DNA from 3 places in the Paraclostridium dentum genome. Region 3 is predicted to be linked to each of the others. Evidence: riboswitches for the same ligand, from Rfam matches in the RefSeq annotation. Region 3 holds a riboswitch; each other region holds the start of a gene.
The links. Region 3 has a riboswitch for thiamine pyrophosphate ahead of thiD (bifunctional hydroxymethylpyrimidine kinase/phosphomethylpyrimidine kinase). Riboswitches for the same ligand answer to the same signal wherever they lie in the genome.
Positions count from the first base shown of each region.

Region 1 (6,063 bases), 880 kb from region 3:
GATATACCAACTACTGGATATTTCTTGTTTGTCATTTCATTCACTCCTATAATTTAAATTTTAAAATAAAAAAATGCTACTGCCTTTTTATAAAGCAAGTAGCATGCCAAAACTATTTTTATTTAAATTTTAAATTTAAATAAAAGAAATCGTTATCAATTTAGTTAGTGTTTTTAACTGTTTCATTATTTAAACTATTTTTATTAATAAAATTTTTTTACTAATGATATCTTTTAAATTTAATAGATTCCTTCAACTTAATAGGTTAATTAGGAATTTTTATTTTCCTATTTCAGTGCCTATTAAAGACTATCTAATATACAAATTCCTTTTTCGCTTAGTTCACTTCCTCTTCTTCCTACTTCAGAGTTTATTAAGTCTAATTCTTTCAATATACTTAAAATACCTCTAACCTCACCTTCAGTTATAATCATGCCTTCCTCGTTTAATCTATTAACGATTGTATTTCTTCCCACACATTTATTTAATAAATTTTCTTCTCTTATAAGACTCATAACTTTTCTTGATTTATCTATATTTGTTTTATCTTTTAAAATCTTAATTTCTTGACTATAATCAATTTTCATATTAGTAAGATTATGTGGTAAATCGCAAGTTTTAACTTTATCATCCGTACACATTATATCAATGTACATAGCTGTGTTTTTTAGCTCTCTAATATTTCCTGGCCATGGATATTTATTTAAAATTTCTTTAGCTTCATCACTTATATGCCTTTTCTTTTTCATAAAATAATTTAGCATCATAGATATATCTTCTTTTCTTTCTCTTAAAGACGGAATATTTATAGGTAATACATTTATCCTATAATATAGATCGGCTCTAAATTTCTCTTGTCTTATCATTTCTAATAAATTTTTATTGGTTGCAGCTATAACTCTAACATCAATATCAATTACACTTTCTCCTCCAACTCTCATAACTTGATTTTCTTGGAGAACTCTAAGCAGTTTAGTTTGTAAATATATTGGCATGTCCCCTATTTCATCTAAAAATATAGTTCCGTTATGAGCTTGTTCAAACAAACCTTTTTTCCCACCTTTTAAAGCTCCTGTAAATGCACCTTCTTCATATCCAAACAATTCACTTTCTAATAAATTTTCTGGCATAGCTGCGCAGTTTATAGCTATAAATGGCTGTTTAGATCTTAATGATTCATTATGTATAGATTGTGCCATTAACTCTTTTCCCGTTCCACTTTCCCCTGTAATTAAAACTGTATAATCTGATTTTGAAATCTTTTTACCTAAATCTTTTGATTTTTTCATCTTGATTGATTCAGTTTTTATATCATTAAAATTATATCTAGCAACTTGTCCCTTATCTCTTAACTTTTTACTTAAGTTTTGTTCTAACTTTTTTATATAAGTTATTTCTTGAATACAGTAATACGACCCTGTAACTTTTCCAAAACTTTCTATATCATATTTGTTTATATTTAAATATTTGTTTTTATACTTTATAACTTCATCTTTTATTTTATCTAAATCAAAAATAAATTTAATATCTTTGCTTTTTATTTCACTTATTTTTTTACCTACTAGCGAATCTTCAATATCTAATATATTTTTTAAACTTTGATTGCAAATTAATATCTCTTCTTTATTTGATATGACAGCCATTCCATTACTAGATAAATTTATTATTGAGCTCAGCTCTTCGTTTTTTATAGTAAGTTCTTTATATTTAGTGTTTACTCCAGAATATAAACTAATTACCTCATCTGAGTATTTCATTAGTCTTTCTGTAACATCTTTATCATCTATATTTAATTTAGCTATTATTTGTAAAAATGTAGAACTATCTATGTGTCTATGCCCAAGATCAATTACTTCATCAATATAACTAGGAACTAAGTTAACTTCTCCTGGAGTAACTGCAACCTTTATATCCTTATATTCTTTATTTGAATCATAAGGTATGAAATTTAAATGATTTATACCTACATTATATAAAGTAGATATTGTTTCAAGCACAGTAGATTCATTATCATTTACAACTAATACATCAATTCCTTCGGGTAAAGAAAATAACTTATAAACATCTTTTTGCTTTATACTTCTATTTATTTTTATTATTTTTTTAGTATCTTTAACATATTCTTTTATCCTTAAAGCTCTATTGTCTATCATTGCAAGAACTACATCACCTTTAATTATTTCCTTATTTGATAATTTGTTAAGGTAATAGTTTTTAATTTTCACTTTATCTTTAAAAATCAACTCTATATTTTCATTTAAAAATAATTCTAATTTTGACATCCCATCTGTCACTACAGCTATAGTTTTCATTAAGTAAACTCCTTTTAACTTTTACGTAGTATTGTTATCCTTATTATATTATAAAAACAAATAAAAACCATATTGATTATTTTCATCAATATGGTTTTTATTTGTTTTTAATAATTTATTATGTTCCACAATAAGTTCTATAAGCACAACTTGAAGGCTTAGGCAATTTTGCATATTCCTCTTGATCTTTAGAATGTTCATATGGTTTTTCAAGTACAGTTATAAGTTTTTTAAAGAAAGTAAAATCACCTTTATCAGCAGCTTCTAAAGCTTCTTCTACTCTATGATTTCTTGGTATTACTGCTGGATTTGATTTTTTCATTAACTTAAAAACTTCATCTTGAGAATTTTCTTGTCTTTTTAATCTTTCTTTCCATAAGTTGTACCAAGATTTAAATTCTTCACTATCAAACATTCCTTTTTTATTAATATTATTAAATGTTAATGCTATAAAAGTGTTAGTAAAATCTTCACTATATTTTTCCATAATACTAAGTAAATCTTCTATCAATGCTTTGTCTTGTAATTCTTCATCGAATAATCCTAATTTGAATCTCATATTTTTAATCCAATTTAAATAATAAATTTCTGAGAAATCAGAAATAGCATCTTGCGCAATTTTTATAGCTTCATTTTTATCATCACTTATTAACGGCAATAGAGTTTCAGCAAATCTACATAAATTCCATTCAGCCATATTTGGTTGATTTTCATATGAATATCTTCCATATCTATCAATAGAGCTAAAAACAGTATCTGGATTATAATTATCCATAAATGCACAAGGTCCATAGTCAATACTCTCTCCACTTATAGTCATATTATCAGTATTCATAACCCCATGGATAAATCCAATACTTTGCCATTTAGCAACAAGTTTAGCATGAGCATTTATCACTTCTTTAAGTAAGTTAATATATTTATCTTCATCATGTTTTATATGTGAGTAATGTCTATTGATTGTATAATCAGCCAACTCTCTAACTAAGTTGACTCCTCCATAATTTAGAGCATATTCAAATGTTCCAAATCTAATATGACTAGAAGCTACACGTGTTAAAATTGCTCCTTTTTTTATATTTTCACGAATCACAGATTCTCCAGTTTTTATTACTGCTAGACTTCGAGTTGTTGGAACTCCAAGACCGTACATAGCTTCACTTATTATATATTCACGAAGCATCGGCCCAAGAACAGCTCTACCATCTCCTCCTCTAGAGTAAGGTGTTTTACCAGAGCCTTTAAGCTGAATATCAAATCTATTTCCTGATGGATTTATTTGCTCTCCTATCAGCAATGCTCTCCCATCTCCTAGCATTGTAAAATGTCCAAATTGATGTCCTGCATATGCTTGAGCTATAAAAGCACCTTCGTCTATCTTTTTATTTCCTGAAAGTAATTCTACTCCATCCTTACTTTTAAGGTTATCTATATTTAACCCTAAAAATTTAGCTAAAGAATCATTTAGAATAACTAAGCTAGGTGAAGGTACTGGATTTAAATTTATTTTGCTATAAAAAAAGTCTGGTAAATTCATGTAACTATTATTTAAATTCCATCCTGTTTCTATATTTTTTTTATTATTTTCCATTTTTTCTCCTTACTATAAATAATTAATTTTATAAATATAAGATACCCTTATTTACAGTTTTAAATTAGATATTTTAAATTTTCTAAATAAACTAAAAATATGTAATTTATGTTTTTATAAATTAAAAGCTTTCAAAAAAACCTTTACATAGTAATTTTTTAAGACTATAATGATTTTGAAGTTGCAAATTTATTATTATTTAAAATTAAATATATTTAACTAGGGGTGCCACTTTTGGCTGAGAGATGGATTTATACCATTAACCCTTTGAACCTGAAGTAGTTAGAACTACCGTAGGAAAGTTATTTTCTTCAAGATTATGATTATGACTATATTTTTTAGTCTATTTTATAATATTTCGTAAAGAAGCTTTATCTTATGGTAAAGCTTCTTTTTTATTTTTTAATAAAATATAAAGTAAAGGGGATTTAAAAATGAATTACACAACTCAAATGGATGCTGCTAAAAAAGGTATTACTACAAAGGAAATGGAAATAGTAGCTAAAAAAGAAAATATGGATATAGAAGTTTTAAAAAACTTAATTGCAAATGGACAAATAGTCATTCCAGCTAATAAAAATCATAAGTCTTTAAACCCTGAAGGTGTTGGGAAAAACCTAAGAACAAAAATTAATGTAAACTTGGGTATATCTAAGGATTGCTATGACATTGATGAAGAAATGAAAAAAGTTCAATTAGCTTTAGATATGAACGCTGAGGCTATAATGGATTTAAGCTCTTTTGAAAATAAGAGGTACAACTTGTAAAAAAATAGTATATCTTCTTAAAAATGCAGGTGCAAAAGAAATTCATTATAGAGTCGCTTCGCCTATAGTTACATCCCCTTGTTGTTTAGGTATAAATACATCAAAATCTGAACTTATAGGTTCAGCTATGACTTTAAATGAAATTGCAAATTTCATAGGTTCTGATAGCTTGGGGTATCTAAGTATATCAGGATTTTTAAATGTACTACCTAAAAATAAAACTACATGTTTAAAATGTTTTTTATAATTATGTAAATAAAAAAGGAAGTAATTTAAATTACTTCCTTTTTAAAATTAATTAGCTATTAATTTTGCTAAAGATACAATTACAATTAGATGTATTGGATAGAACCAATAAAACATCCATTTTATAAACTTATTGCTTAATCCTAACTTACCATTGTACATAAGTATCGGAATTATTGCAAATACCATCATCCATTGATAATCCCATAATGTTGCTGCTTCTATAAAATTTGGACCCATTGCACTCATCAAAACAAATAATCCCATTGCAATGTATAATATAGACATAATAAGTTTTTTATCTCTAAAGAAATAAAATATTAATACCATAGCTACTCCAAATATAGACGACTCAGTAAATAACCCACCTATAACCATGAATACAATAGCTAGTAAAGCTCCTATTACTCTCTTAGTTAACTCATTTTCTTTATTTTTAGCTGTATCTATTCCTACAAGCATTACTAAAGCGCATCCTATTGATAAGAAAATATTGTTATGAATTCCAATTAAAAAATCTACCCCTATCATAACTACTCCCATTGAAAAAACTCTAGTTATATATTTAGTCCTGCTTCTCGTATAGAAAAATCCTTCTACTATCAGATAAAAGAATATTGGTGATGCTAATTTACCTAAGTATCCAAACCATATAGGAATGTCAACACCAGCAGGGCTAAAATAAGTATATATATGATCCATCGCCATAAATATAATTGCCATAATTTTTAGTGTAAAGCTACTGAACTTTTGCATATTTTTTCTCCTTTGATTTCTACTTCATATGTTAATTCTTTTGTATATTCGTATATAAGATTATCATAAGTATATTTTTATTAATATTTATATATCTTTCATAAACATTACATTTTTGAAAGAAAAAAACATGTTGAAATATTCAACATGTTTTTCTTTATTAATATTTATAAAATGGAAAAATATTCAACTATATATGAATACATTTGATCTCCTAATGTTACATAGTAATATGCTGGAGTAAGATAATCAGATTCAAACAATTTTTTTGCGTCAGGATTATTTTTATCTAATTGTCTTAATAAGTTTTGCTGTTGTCTCAAACTTATTATATAACTATCAGCTATAAATTGAATTTGCTCTGAGAAATACAAATCAGCAAAAGAATTCT
Region 1 covers NZ_CP183813.1:1,771,722-1,777,784, forward strand. The annotation lists gene ACN6I1_RS08050 (gamma-glutamyl-gamma-aminobutyrate hydrolase family protein) at 1-35, opposite strand, end outside; gene ACN6I1_RS08055 (sigma 54-interacting transcriptional regulator) at 303-2,312, opposite strand; gene ACN6I1_RS08060 (protein adenylyltransferase SelO) at 2,431-3,903, opposite strand; TPP riboswitch at 4,115-4,220, shown strand; partial or broken gene ACN6I1_RS08065 (phosphomethylpyrimidine synthase ThiC) at 4,338-4,646, shown strand; gene ACN6I1_RS08070 (hypothetical protein) at 4,645-4,917, shown strand; gene ACN6I1_RS08075 (TraX family protein) at 4,965-5,672, opposite strand; gene ACN6I1_RS08080 (hypothetical protein) at 5,840-6,063, opposite strand, start outside.
Region 1: linked by a shared signal. The riboswitch ahead of ACN6I1_RS08065 (phosphomethylpyrimidine synthase ThiC) and the one ahead of thiD (bifunctional hydroxymethylpyrimidine kinase/phosphomethylpyrimidine kinase) in region 3 are both predicted to bind thiamine pyrophosphate.

Region 2 (6,063 bases), 480 kb from region 3:
TAAAACAGAGACAGCATCTCCTATATATTTTACATCTGAATGGATTTTACTTTCTCCTGTTAAAAGTAATAAATGTTTAAATCCATCTTTAGATATAGCTAGTCCTTCATTGTATATCTCATCTACATTTAGTTTTTTTCTCTTTATATCAGAATCTATATTGTAACCACAGTATACGCATTTGTTTACACAAAAATTTGAAATATACATAGGGGTATATAAAAGTATAGTTTTTCCAAAGTATCTATTTGTTATTTCATTTGCCTTTTGGGCCATTAGTTCAAGATACTTAGTTGCTGTTTTTGATAGTAAGTTTAATAAGTCATATTCATCTAAGCTATCCTTTTGTAGACTTCTCAAAACATCTTCATCGCTTACATTGTTCAAATAAGAATCTATATTAAAATCTTTATATGAATCTATAAATTTATAAAAACCCAATCCTAAACACCTACCTCGCTTAAAAATCCTGTTAAAGGTGATGATGCATTTGCATAATTTGTTACTCTACCAGCTTTAGCTAGATATGCTTCTCTTCCACCTTCAACAGCTAATTTAAATGCATTTGCCATTTTCACTGAATCTTGAGCACTAGATATTGCAGTATTAACTAGTACCGCAGCTGCTCCCATTTCCATAGCTTCCATAGCTTGTGAAGGCTTCCCTATTCCTGCATCAACGATTATCGGTATATCTATTTCATCAATCATAATTTTTATCATTTCTTTCATCTTAAGTCCTCTATTAGATCCAATTGGTGCGCCTAATGGCATAACTGCTGCTGCTCCAACTTCTACAAGTTTTTTTCCTGCATATAAATCTGGTGTCATATACGGCAATACTATAAATCCTTCATCCGCCAAAATTTTAGTAGCTTTTATAGTTTCTTCGTTATCTGGTAATAAATACTTAGAATCACTTATCACTTCTATTTTTATGAAATTTCCACATCCCATTTTTCTAGATATCCTAGCAATTCTAACTGCTTCAACATGATTTGTTGCACCTGAAGTATTTGGTAGTATAGTCATTTTTTTTGGAATATGACTTATAATATTTTCATCTTTATTATCTAAATCAACTCTTCTTAATGCTACAGTTATAATCTCACTTTCACTTGATTCTATAACTTTTGGCAAAATCTCATTTGAGCCATACTTCCCTGTTCCTATTAATAATCTGCTGTTAAATTCATGTCCCCCTAATACTAATTTATCCATTTTTATCCCCCTCTATTTTATGTATTCTATCAATATCTTTGTAGCTAGATTAGCCATATGGTTTGCACAAATCGATACTCTAGGTGCCATAAGTCCATCCCCTTCTTTTGCTTCACTGACTTCATCCCCACATATAAAAAATTTATCTTTTATCTTTCTTGTTTTTATTATGTTAGAATCATAAAAACCTGCCATTCCAGATGATGAAATAAGGTATTTATTTTTCATATTCTTTAATACAAAACTTGCAATTTCAGCTTTGTATCTAGGATTGTCAAATGCCTCCATTATAATATCTACATCCTCAAATTCATTTATATTTGATGAATCTATAATTTTATTTACAGTATCTATTTTTATAAATGGATTTATATTTTTTATATGATTTTTAATCGCATCTGTTTTATACTTACCTATATCACTTATAAAGTATTGTTGCCTATTTAAGTTAGATGGTTCAACTACATCAAAGTCTGCTAATATCAGATGTCCTACTCCTATTCTTGCAAGTGATATAGCGATATTAGAACCAAGACCTCCAAGTCCTAAAACAACGACTTTACCTTTTTTCAAACTAGAATGTATATTTGGAGTATGCCTTGCTACCATTAAACTTTCTAACTCCTCAAATGTAGGATTTTCTCCTTTTTTTATTAATGTAACTCTATCTCCATCTTTTAAAAATTTATTTTCTGAAATAGGATATCCATTTAGAATAACTACATCTGCATTCTTTTTAAATCTTTCTTTTATAAAATTAATACTTACTTCAGTCTCATTTAAAGTTTCTAAAGTTTCATTTATAAACAGCTTCACTTTAGCCCCCTCCCACAAACCTTATAACTTCTACGATATCATCTGACTTTAATATATATGAGCTATATTGATGATTTTCAATGATATCTAGATTAACTTCTACAACAACATTATCAACTTTAAGTTTTAATTCATCTAGTAAGTTTAAAATCGTAGTCCCAGGTTTTAAACAAATCTCTTTCCCATTTACCTTCATATATTCCTCCTTAAATATAAAATTCGCTTTGCTTGAGCGACTACGTCTGCGAACCACTTCATGTAGCTCAAATTTCATGTCGTCAACGTCCACTCGGTAAACTCGTGTCCCGTTACTCAAACAACTTCGTCTGTTGCGCAAAAAAGCGCCCTCTTTTTCAGAGAACGCTTTCATATACATCAAAAATAATGCTTATTTACTATATTAAGCTTCCCTACGCAAGAATTACCTTGATCAGGTTTTTAGGGTCTGAAAGTTATGGCTTTACTTCTCAACTATCCAATTATAGCTCCCCTAGCCTTATATTCATTTTTACAAGTTGAGTATATCATAGTATTTTTTTATATTCAATAAAAAGTTAATACTTATATTTTTATGCATACTTTTATAATATGACAATAAAAATAGTATCTAGCTAAAACTAGATACTATTTTTATCACTTCTTTTATTTTAAATCTTTGAATTTATCTTTAAATAAATCACCTAATGATCCTAATGACTCTTCTACCTCTAAAAATTCAGAGTAATCTTCTTCAGGCTCTTTTGTAGCTTCTTTTAATGATACAACCATTCTTTTATCTTTATTTTTTATATCTATTATCATAACGTCTATTATATCTCCAACATTAACAACATTAGATACTTTCATAACTCTATCTTCGCTTAATTGAGATATTGGTAAGAATGCTTCCACTCCAAGTTTAACCTCTACAAAAGCTCCTCTTTCTATAAGTTTTAAAACTTTAACATTAACAATATCTCCAACTTGCATTTCTTCTTTTACAGAATTCCACGGATCATTGTTTATATCTTTTATAGCTAGTCCTACTTTTTTATTTTCTTTGTCTATTTTTATAATATATACATCTACTTCTTGTCCTTCTTTTACTACATCTTCAACTGATTCTACTCTATGCCAAGCTAATTCATTTATATGTGCTAAGCCTTCTATTCCACCTAAATCTATGAATGCTCCATAGTTCATTATTTTACTTACTTTACCACTTCTTTTTTGACCTATTTCAAGAGAGTTAAATAAATCCTCTTTAGCTTGCTTAACTCTTGCTCTTTCAGCTTCTCTATCAGCCTTCATTTTTTCTCTTTTAGCTGCCTTTTCAACTTCTATTCTTTCATGAGCAACTTCTCTATGAGATGCAACTATTCTATTTCTTCTTAAATCCATTTCTATCATGTAAACTTCTAAATCACGTCCTACATATGCAGCTGTATTGTTTACAAATGTAACATCTATTTGAGATAACGGTATAAATACAGTCTCTGTTTTATAACTTGCAAATAGTCCTTTTTCAATGCTTCTTTCTACATGAACAGTTAATATAGTATGGTTATCTAAAGCTTCTTTTAGCTCTTTTCTAGTAGCTTCAATAACAGCTTTTTTAGCTGATAAATACATTGTTCCATCTTTACGATTTATCTTAGTTATTTCTCCACTTATTTCTTGTCCAACACTATACTTATCTTCTATTGTTTCATCTTTAGCTAATATAAGTTCAGATATAGATATAATTCCTTCAAATCCATAATTTAATTCTAAATGTAACTCATCATATAATACTTTAGTTATTTTTCCGCTTACTGTTTGACCTATTTTTATACTACTCATTTCTTTTTCTTGTTGCTCTAAAAGTTCTTGCATAGTTTGATTGTTCTCCATTAAACTTCATCCCTTCCTATGTAAACGTTTATATAATTTTTGTATTTAATCATATACTATTATATCACTAACGATATATTATTTGATATTATTAATTGTTTTTACTTTCCAAAAAAATATTCTTTTATATATTCTTCGTTAAAATTCACCACTAAATTTCCTGGGAAATTTACTTCTTCTAGTGTTTTTGTACAATTTTCAAAATTACCAACCTGATAGTATATATGTGCATCACTACCTAAAATAACCTTAACATCATGTTTTTTGCAAAGATTTAATAAAACTTTAGCATTCTCTATTGCTCCAACCCTAAAGCTATTAGTTCTTAATGAAGAGTTGTTTATCTCTAGTAAAGTATTAGTTTCCTTAGCTTTTAATACAACTTTTTCATAATCAACAGGATACCTACTATCGTCTAAATGTCCTATTATTTTTACCTCTTTATTTTCCATTACATTTAATATTGCTTTTGTATTTTCATGTATGTTTCCAGGATTTATGCACGGTGGATGGAAGCTAGCAATAACATAATCTAATTTTCCAACTACATCACTTGGAATATCTATATTACCATCAAAATCCATTATATTAGCTTCTATTCCTTTTAACACTTTAACTCCATTTATTTCTTCTTTTATAACGCCTAAATTTCCAAAATAAAAAGGATGTGTACTTCCAGGCATATTAGGAGCATGGTCTGATACACCTACATACTTTAGCCCTTTTAATTTGGCTTCATCTATATTCTCTTTAAGTGTGCTATATGCATGTCCGCTTGAAATAGTATGGCAGTGTAAATCTATAATTGCATTCATATTTAATCCTCCTATGTTTTAACTATCTCTTATTATTATATACCCTTTAGTTATATGTATATAATAAATTTATATAAATTTAAAGCTATGGTAAATTTTATTTACCATAGCTTTTTAAATTACTCATCTTTAGTTTTCGCAATTTCTACTGTTGGTTGTATTGCATGATCTATAGATAAAGTTTTTTTGTAAAATACACTAAAGCATATTATCGTTACAATTGCTGCAGTTATATCTGCAACTGGCTCAGCTGTTAATACCCCTTGTAATTTATTTTCAAAGAATATTGGTAATATAAATATTAATGGTATCAATAATATTATCTTTCTAAGTAAAGCTAATATCATAGATATCTTTGCTTGACCTAAAGCAAGGAATGTTTGCTGACAAGCAATTTGTGCTCCAAATAGTAGTATTCCCGCAAAGTAAATTCTCATACTCCATACAGTTATTTCTACAAGTTGAGGGTTGCTATTAAATATAGATACAAATACTTGTGGGAATATCATTATAGCTCCCCACATTAAAGTTGTATAAACTAAACAACTTACTAATAATAGTTTAAATGTCTTTCTAACTCTATCTAACTTATCCGCTCCATAGTTAAAACTTATTATCGGTTGTGCTCCTTGAGTTAACCCCATCATAGGTAATAATATTATTTGCATAACACTACTCATTATAGTCATTGCACCTATGGCTAAGTCTCCACCATATTTAGCAAGATTGTTATTCATAGATATAATTACTAAACTTTCAGTTGCTTGCATTATAAATGGTGATATACCTAAAAGTAAAATAGGCCCAATAACTTTTAAATTTGGAATTATATATTTCTTTCTTATCTTAAGAACACTTTTCTTTCCGACTAAGAATAATAAAACCCATACTGCAGAAACAAACTGTGCACTTATTGTTGCTAAAGCTGCTCCTTTAACACCCATATTAAGTCCAAAGATTAAAATCGGATCCAGTACTATATTTATTATTGCTCCGATTAATACTGTTATCATACCTGTTTTAGCAAAACCTTGAGTATTTATAAAAGGATTTAGACCTAAACCAATTTGCACAAACAAGGTTCCTATAAGATATATACCAATATAATCATTTGCATATCCTATTGTATCTTTACTAGCTCCAAAAGCCCAAAGTATGTTTTCTTTAAAAATTAAAAGAGATATCGTTAATATAATTGCTATTATTACTAGTGTAGAAAAACTGTTAGTCATTATTTTTTCTGCACCATCATTATCTTTTTCCCCCATTTTTATAGCAGCTAATGGAGCTCCCCCCATACCTACTAATGCACTAAATGCTGATACAATCATTATTATTGG
Region 2 covers NZ_CP183813.1:411,818-417,880, reverse strand. The annotation lists gene thiH (2-iminoacetate synthase ThiH) at 1-441, opposite strand, end outside; gene ACN6I1_RS01785 (thiazole synthase) at 444-1,220, opposite strand; gene thiF (sulfur carrier protein ThiS adenylyltransferase ThiF) at 1,233-2,036, opposite strand; gene thiS (sulfur carrier protein ThiS) at 2,038-2,232, opposite strand; TPP riboswitch at 2,427-2,538, opposite strand; gene ACN6I1_RS01770 (30S ribosomal protein S1) at 2,679-3,908, opposite strand; gene ACN6I1_RS01765 (phosphatase) at 4,010-4,723, opposite strand; gene ACN6I1_RS01760 (MATE family efflux transporter) at 4,843-6,063, opposite strand, start outside.
Region 2: linked by a shared signal. The riboswitch ahead of thiS (sulfur carrier protein ThiS) and the one ahead of thiD (bifunctional hydroxymethylpyrimidine kinase/phosphomethylpyrimidine kinase) in region 3 are both predicted to bind thiamine pyrophosphate.

Region 3 (6,063 bases):
GCTTTAGAAGCAAAACTTATATAATAACCTCTTATTTTAAAACTTTATTTATCTTTCTTTTTTAACTACCACTTACATTTATTGCTCTATTTAATCGTTCAAGTGGAAGTATCCCAATTATAAGTGCAGACAATAACCCCTCTACGCCTTGACTTGATACATTATATAAGAATGAGTATACAAATACATTCATCCCTTCTGGAGCATAATCTCCAAAGAATACACATCCTGATATTATATTCATAGATACACTAAGAACTACAGCAAATAAACAACCCAGTATAACCTTTGATTTCTTATCTTTTCCAAATGATCCTGCTAATCCAAGTAACATTGTTGGTAATATATAATCTAGTAAAAATTGTGCTGGATGTATTATATACACGCCCTTTAATAATTTTAATACTCCATAAATAAGTCCACCAGTTATACCGACCGTGTTTCCAAATAAAACTGAAAGTAACATTGTTGGTAACATTGAAAATAAAGATATTCCTCCACCTTGTGGATATTTTATAAACTCTATCATACTAAGTATATATGATATTGCACTAAACATACCTATCATAACAACTGTTTTGGTAGTGAATTTAGTATTTTTTAAACCTTTTAGATAGTATATAAAAAATCCTATACTACCTAATATTATGATTACATTTATCATAATTCACCTCCTGTATCTATTTTTGCAAAGACTTTGTCCATTTTAAACATTCATTATATATATCATCGCACTTTAATATAGCCGATACTATTGCATATCCATCTATGTTTATACCCTTAAATGTATCTATGTTATCTAAATTTATACCACCGATTAAAACTTTAGGTATATCAAGGTTTTCATCAATTTCTTTTAGTTGCTCTACTGTAACTATGGTAGCATCATTTTTAGTAGTTGTATTAAACATAGCTCCTACCCCTATATAATCTGCTCCACCATTTTTTGCAGCAGTGGCTTCCTCTATATTATGAGCTGATATTCCTATAATTTTATCTTTTCCTATTAATCTTCTCACTTCTTCTAAAGGTATATCACTTTGTCCAACATGAACACCATCTGCATCACAAAGCATAGCAATGTCTACTCTGTCATTTATTATAAATAAAGCATCATATTTTTTAGTAAGAGCTCTTAATTTATATGCTTTTTCTAAAAACTCTTTTCCATTTGCATTTTTTTCTCTTAATTGTAAAGTTGTTACCCCACCTTTTAATGCATCTTCTATACATTTATAAAAATCTCTTCCATTTAGTATTTCTGAGTCAGTCACTAAATATAATTTTAATTTTTCTTCCATTTTGTTCTCCCTTTAATTAGTTGATAATTTCAACACTTTTTGAAATCTTTTTATAGGTAATAAAACTAGTATTATACTAGAAAGTAATCCTTCAACTCCTGCACTTGATATATTATATATACAAGAATAAAGTACTATATTCATTCCCTCTGGCGCATACTGTCCAAAATATACTACTCCTGATATTATGCTTATCAATACACTTAAACTACTTGCAAATAAGCATCCTTTGAACATATCGCTTTTTTTCTCTCTTCCAAATGATCCTGCTAATCCAAGTGCCATATTTGATAATATATAATCTAATAAAAATTGTGCTGGATGCACTACATAAGCTCCATTTAATAGTTTTAGTAATCCAAATATCAATCCACCTGTTAGCCCTGCCTCACGACCATATAATATAGCTAGCAACATCGTAGGCAGCATCGAAAATAACGTTATACCTCCACCTTGCGGATATCTTATGAATTGTATCATATAAAGTATAAATGATATAGCACTAAACATAGCTATCATTACTATCTCTTTAGTAGCAAACTTCTTTTTATTTATATCTTTTGCATACATAAATAATATTACTAAACTTATTATTATAATTACTACGCTTGACATTTTTTCTTCGCCTCTTCATATGCCATATTCCAAAAATCTAATTCATATAAACTTGATTTAACAAATATTTCTTTAAGCTTCTTTGTCTCATCTTCAGTTAAATCTTTACATAACTCATTTGTGTATTCTAACCAATCTATTAATACATCATCAAATTCTTGATCTGCATACATCTCTATCCATTCTTTATAATAATTATTATCTAAATTATCTTTATAAGTTTCATATAAATAATGACCTATATAATTGTAACTCCAGTTACAAGGTAATGTAGCCATTACAATTTCTTTAACTCCTCCTGTTAATGAAACAGCTTGCATGTAACTTGTATAGCTACTTGAAACTAGTTCATATTTACATTTTTCAGCCTCAATCGGAGGTACTCCTAATTTTTTCATATATTCAACATGTATAGCAGTTTCGTCTTCCATAGATCCCTTAGCTGCTTTATTGAAAAACTTCATTTCTTTAACTGTATCTGCTTTTATTACTCCCATTGCAAAAACTTTAGCAAATTCTTTTAAATATAAGTAATCTTGTATAAGATATCTTTTAAATTTATCTTTTGGTAAAGTTCCTTCTCCTATTTCTCTTACAAATGGATGATTTAAATAACTTTCCCATATATCTTTAACTTCTTCAAACAAGCAATCTGTAAATTTCATTAAAATACCTCCACCCTTGAAGACTCTTTTAACTTATCTTCATTTAATTTATATATATTGTCCATTAAATTTACTTTAAAGCTTCCAATCCCTATCTTGTCTATATCTGTTAATTCTCCACATAAACTCATTGTAAGAACACCCATTGCTGCAGAATTTAAAATTTCATTACTAGCTCCTAAATAACTCCCTATTAAACTAGCACTCATACATCCAGTGCCTGTTATTCCTTTTAGTTTAGGAGTTCCATTATGTATTTTTATAATTTTATCGCCATCAGTTACTACATCTACTTTTCCAGTAGCTACTACCACACATTCTAGTTTTTTAGCAACTTTCTTAATAATATCGTCTATGTTTTCATCATCATCAAATGAATCTACACCTTTTCCTTTTACATTAAATCCACCTATGTACTTAATTTCAGCTGCATTACCTTTAATTACGTCAAACTTTACTTCGTTTAATAAAGTTTTTACTAACAAAGATCTTGAAGGTGTTGCAAATACCCCTACTGGATCTAATATAACTGGCTTTTTATGCTTATTCGCTATTTTACCAGCCTTTACAAATAATTCTCTATGAGAGGAATTCATTGTTCCAATATTTATTACTACAGAACTTGCAATAGGTATTATTTCTTCTGCTTCTTCATAAGAATAACTCATCAGTGGACTTGCACCTATAGCTAAAGTTATATTTGCACAATCATTAATTGTAACTTCGTTAGTGTAATGAAGTACTAATGGGTTAATTTCTTTAACTTTATTTAATAATTCAAACATAATTTCATCTCTCCCTTTTAAATGCTTATATCTATTTATTTGAGTCAAATTTATAAAAATGGTGTACTGGTCCTACTCCTCCACCTATATCAAAGCTATGTCTTATAGCGTTAGTTATATAGTCTTTTGCATTGGAAACAGCTTGTACTATATCAAATCCTAGTGCTAAATTTGCAGTTATTGCAGATGATAAGGTGCATCCTGTTCCATGAGTGTTTTTTCTATCCAATCTTTCGCTTTTATAAATTTCAAATGTATCCTTACCTATTAAAACATCTACTGCATCCCCATCTAAGTGTCCACCTTTCATTAACACATACTTAGGTCCTAGTTCTAATATTTTTTTCCCAACTAATTTCATGTCCTCTACATTATCAATTTTAATCCCTGTTATTTCCTCAGCCTCTAATGTATTTGGCGTTATTATGTATGCTTTAGGTATAAGATATTTTATTAAATTATCTTTAGCCTCAGGTTTTAAAAGTGAATATCCACTTTTAGATATCATTACTGGATCTACTACTAAGTACTTTGGATTATATTTATCTAAAGATTCAACAATCGCCTTTATTATTTCTGGGCTAGATACCATTCCTATTTTTACTGCTTTAGGTGGTATATCATCAAATACTACCTCTATTTGTTTTTGTATTATTTCTTTGCTTAAATCTTCTACTAAAAATACTCCATGAGTGTTTTGAGCAGTTATAGCTGTTATTACGCTCATTCCATAAGTTCCTATAGCACTAAATGTCTTTAGGTCTGCTTGTATACCTGCACCTCCTGATGAATCTGAACCTGCTATTGTAAGTGTTGGCACTTTATACTTTTCCATTAGATGTTTCCCCCTTGATTTTTGTATTAAAAAAAGCTATATTCCTGTAGGAATATAGCTTTTAATTTACTATGCAAATAAATTTCATTTGTATATTTAGTAAAGCTTTCCTACGCTGGTATTATCCAGATCAGGTTTGAGGGTTAATGAATAAATTCATCTCTCAGCCGTTGGGGCACCCCTAGCTATTCATTTTAGATTACAGTTTAATTATAGCTCACTAAATTTATATGTCAATAAAAATTTATTACGCTACTTCTGCCGCATCTATATTAGTTACTTCTAACTCTTTTTCACTACTTGCAACTACAAGTGTACAAGTGTTGTCTCCCATAACATTTACTGTAGTTCTAAACATGTCTATAATTCTTTCTACTCCCATTATAAGTCCAATACCTTCAAGTGGAAGTCCTACTGATTGAAGCACCATTGATAGCATTATCATACCAACACCTGGAACTCCTGCTGTTCCAACTGATGCTAAAGTTGCTGTTAAAACTATTGTTAACATATCGTTGATACCTAAATGAACTCCATAAACTTGCGCTATAAATAAAGCTGCTACACCTTGCATTATAGCTGTTCCGTCCATGTTTATAGTAGCTCCCATAGGTATTGTAAATGAACGTATACTTTTACTAACTCCCATTTCTTCCATAAGCTCTAAACTTACTGGAACAGAAGCATTACTTGATGCAGTTGAAAAAGTAACTGCAGCTACTTTTGAAAATTTACGTACAAATCCAATGAAACTAACTTTTGTAAATACTTTTAATGATCCTCCATAAACCACCACTACATGTAGTAATAGTCCTAGTAATACAACTAATATATATTTAACTAATGATCCTATTGCATCTGCTCCTACTGTAGAGAAAGTATTTGTAATAAGTGCAAATACTCCAAAAGGTGCAAACATCATTATTACACTAACCATTTTCATACAAACTTCATTTGCACACTCAAATAATTTTTTTAAAGGTTTTGCCTTTTCTCCTACTAAACTTATTGATACTCCAGTAAGCATTGCAAAGAATATTATTTGTAACATTTCCCCTTTTGCAAAAGCCTCTATAGGGTTTGATGGTATCATATTTAATATTATTTCTGATAGTGACTGATTTTTTGCTATCGTAGTAGATTGACTAGCTACAGTTCCTAAATCAAGTCCTGCACCTGGCTTTAATAAAACTCCTAAAGCTAATGATATACAAATAGCTACAGCTGTTGTCATTAAATAGAATCCCATAGTTTTAAATCCAATTCTACCTAACTTCTTTATATCTTCCATAGCAGATACACCGCATACTAATGAAACAAATACTAGTGGCACTACCATCATTTTTATAGCCTTTGTGAACCCATTTCCTATTACATTTATAATTCCACCTAATAAAACTGTATCTTTAATATAACTACCTGGCATTTTGCTAAGTATTACACCAAATAACATTCCTAAAAATAATCCAATTAATATTTTACTCGTTAATCCAAGTTTCCTCATATGTGTTTCCTCCATCTCTTTATCATATTAATATTATACACTAAAATCCAACTTTTTTGTAATTTTTTAAAGTTTAAGCATATTAAAACGCATTTTAACTTAATATAATTAAGTAAGTATATTTTTAACTTTATTATATTTTGTCTATCTTGGATATAACTTTATATATATTCTAAAATCAACTTAAAAAACTTAATTTTCAAACTATTACATTTTTCTACTTATTTTTATTCATACATATACGATTATTCTTTATATTTTTAATAAAAAAAGACGGTACGTAAGTAACTTTACTTAACGTACCGTCTTTTTTATGTCAATTATTTTAATATTTTTATTTCCATGTTTTGTCTTCCAA
Region 3 covers NZ_CP183813.1:895,821-901,883, reverse strand. The annotation lists gene thiT (energy-coupled thiamine transporter ThiT) at 62-664, opposite strand; gene thiE (thiamine phosphate synthase) at 681-1,301, opposite strand; gene thiT (energy-coupled thiamine transporter ThiT) at 1,314-1,916, opposite strand; gene tenA (thiaminase II) at 1,904-2,581, opposite strand; gene thiM (hydroxyethylthiazole kinase) at 2,581-3,366, opposite strand; gene thiD (bifunctional hydroxymethylpyrimidine kinase/phosphomethylpyrimidine kinase) at 3,398-4,201, opposite strand; TPP riboswitch at 4,292-4,394, opposite strand; gene ACN6I1_RS03955 (dicarboxylate/amino acid:cation symporter) at 4,449-5,705, opposite strand; gene ACN6I1_RS03950 (SH3 domain-containing protein) at 6,026-6,063, opposite strand, start outside.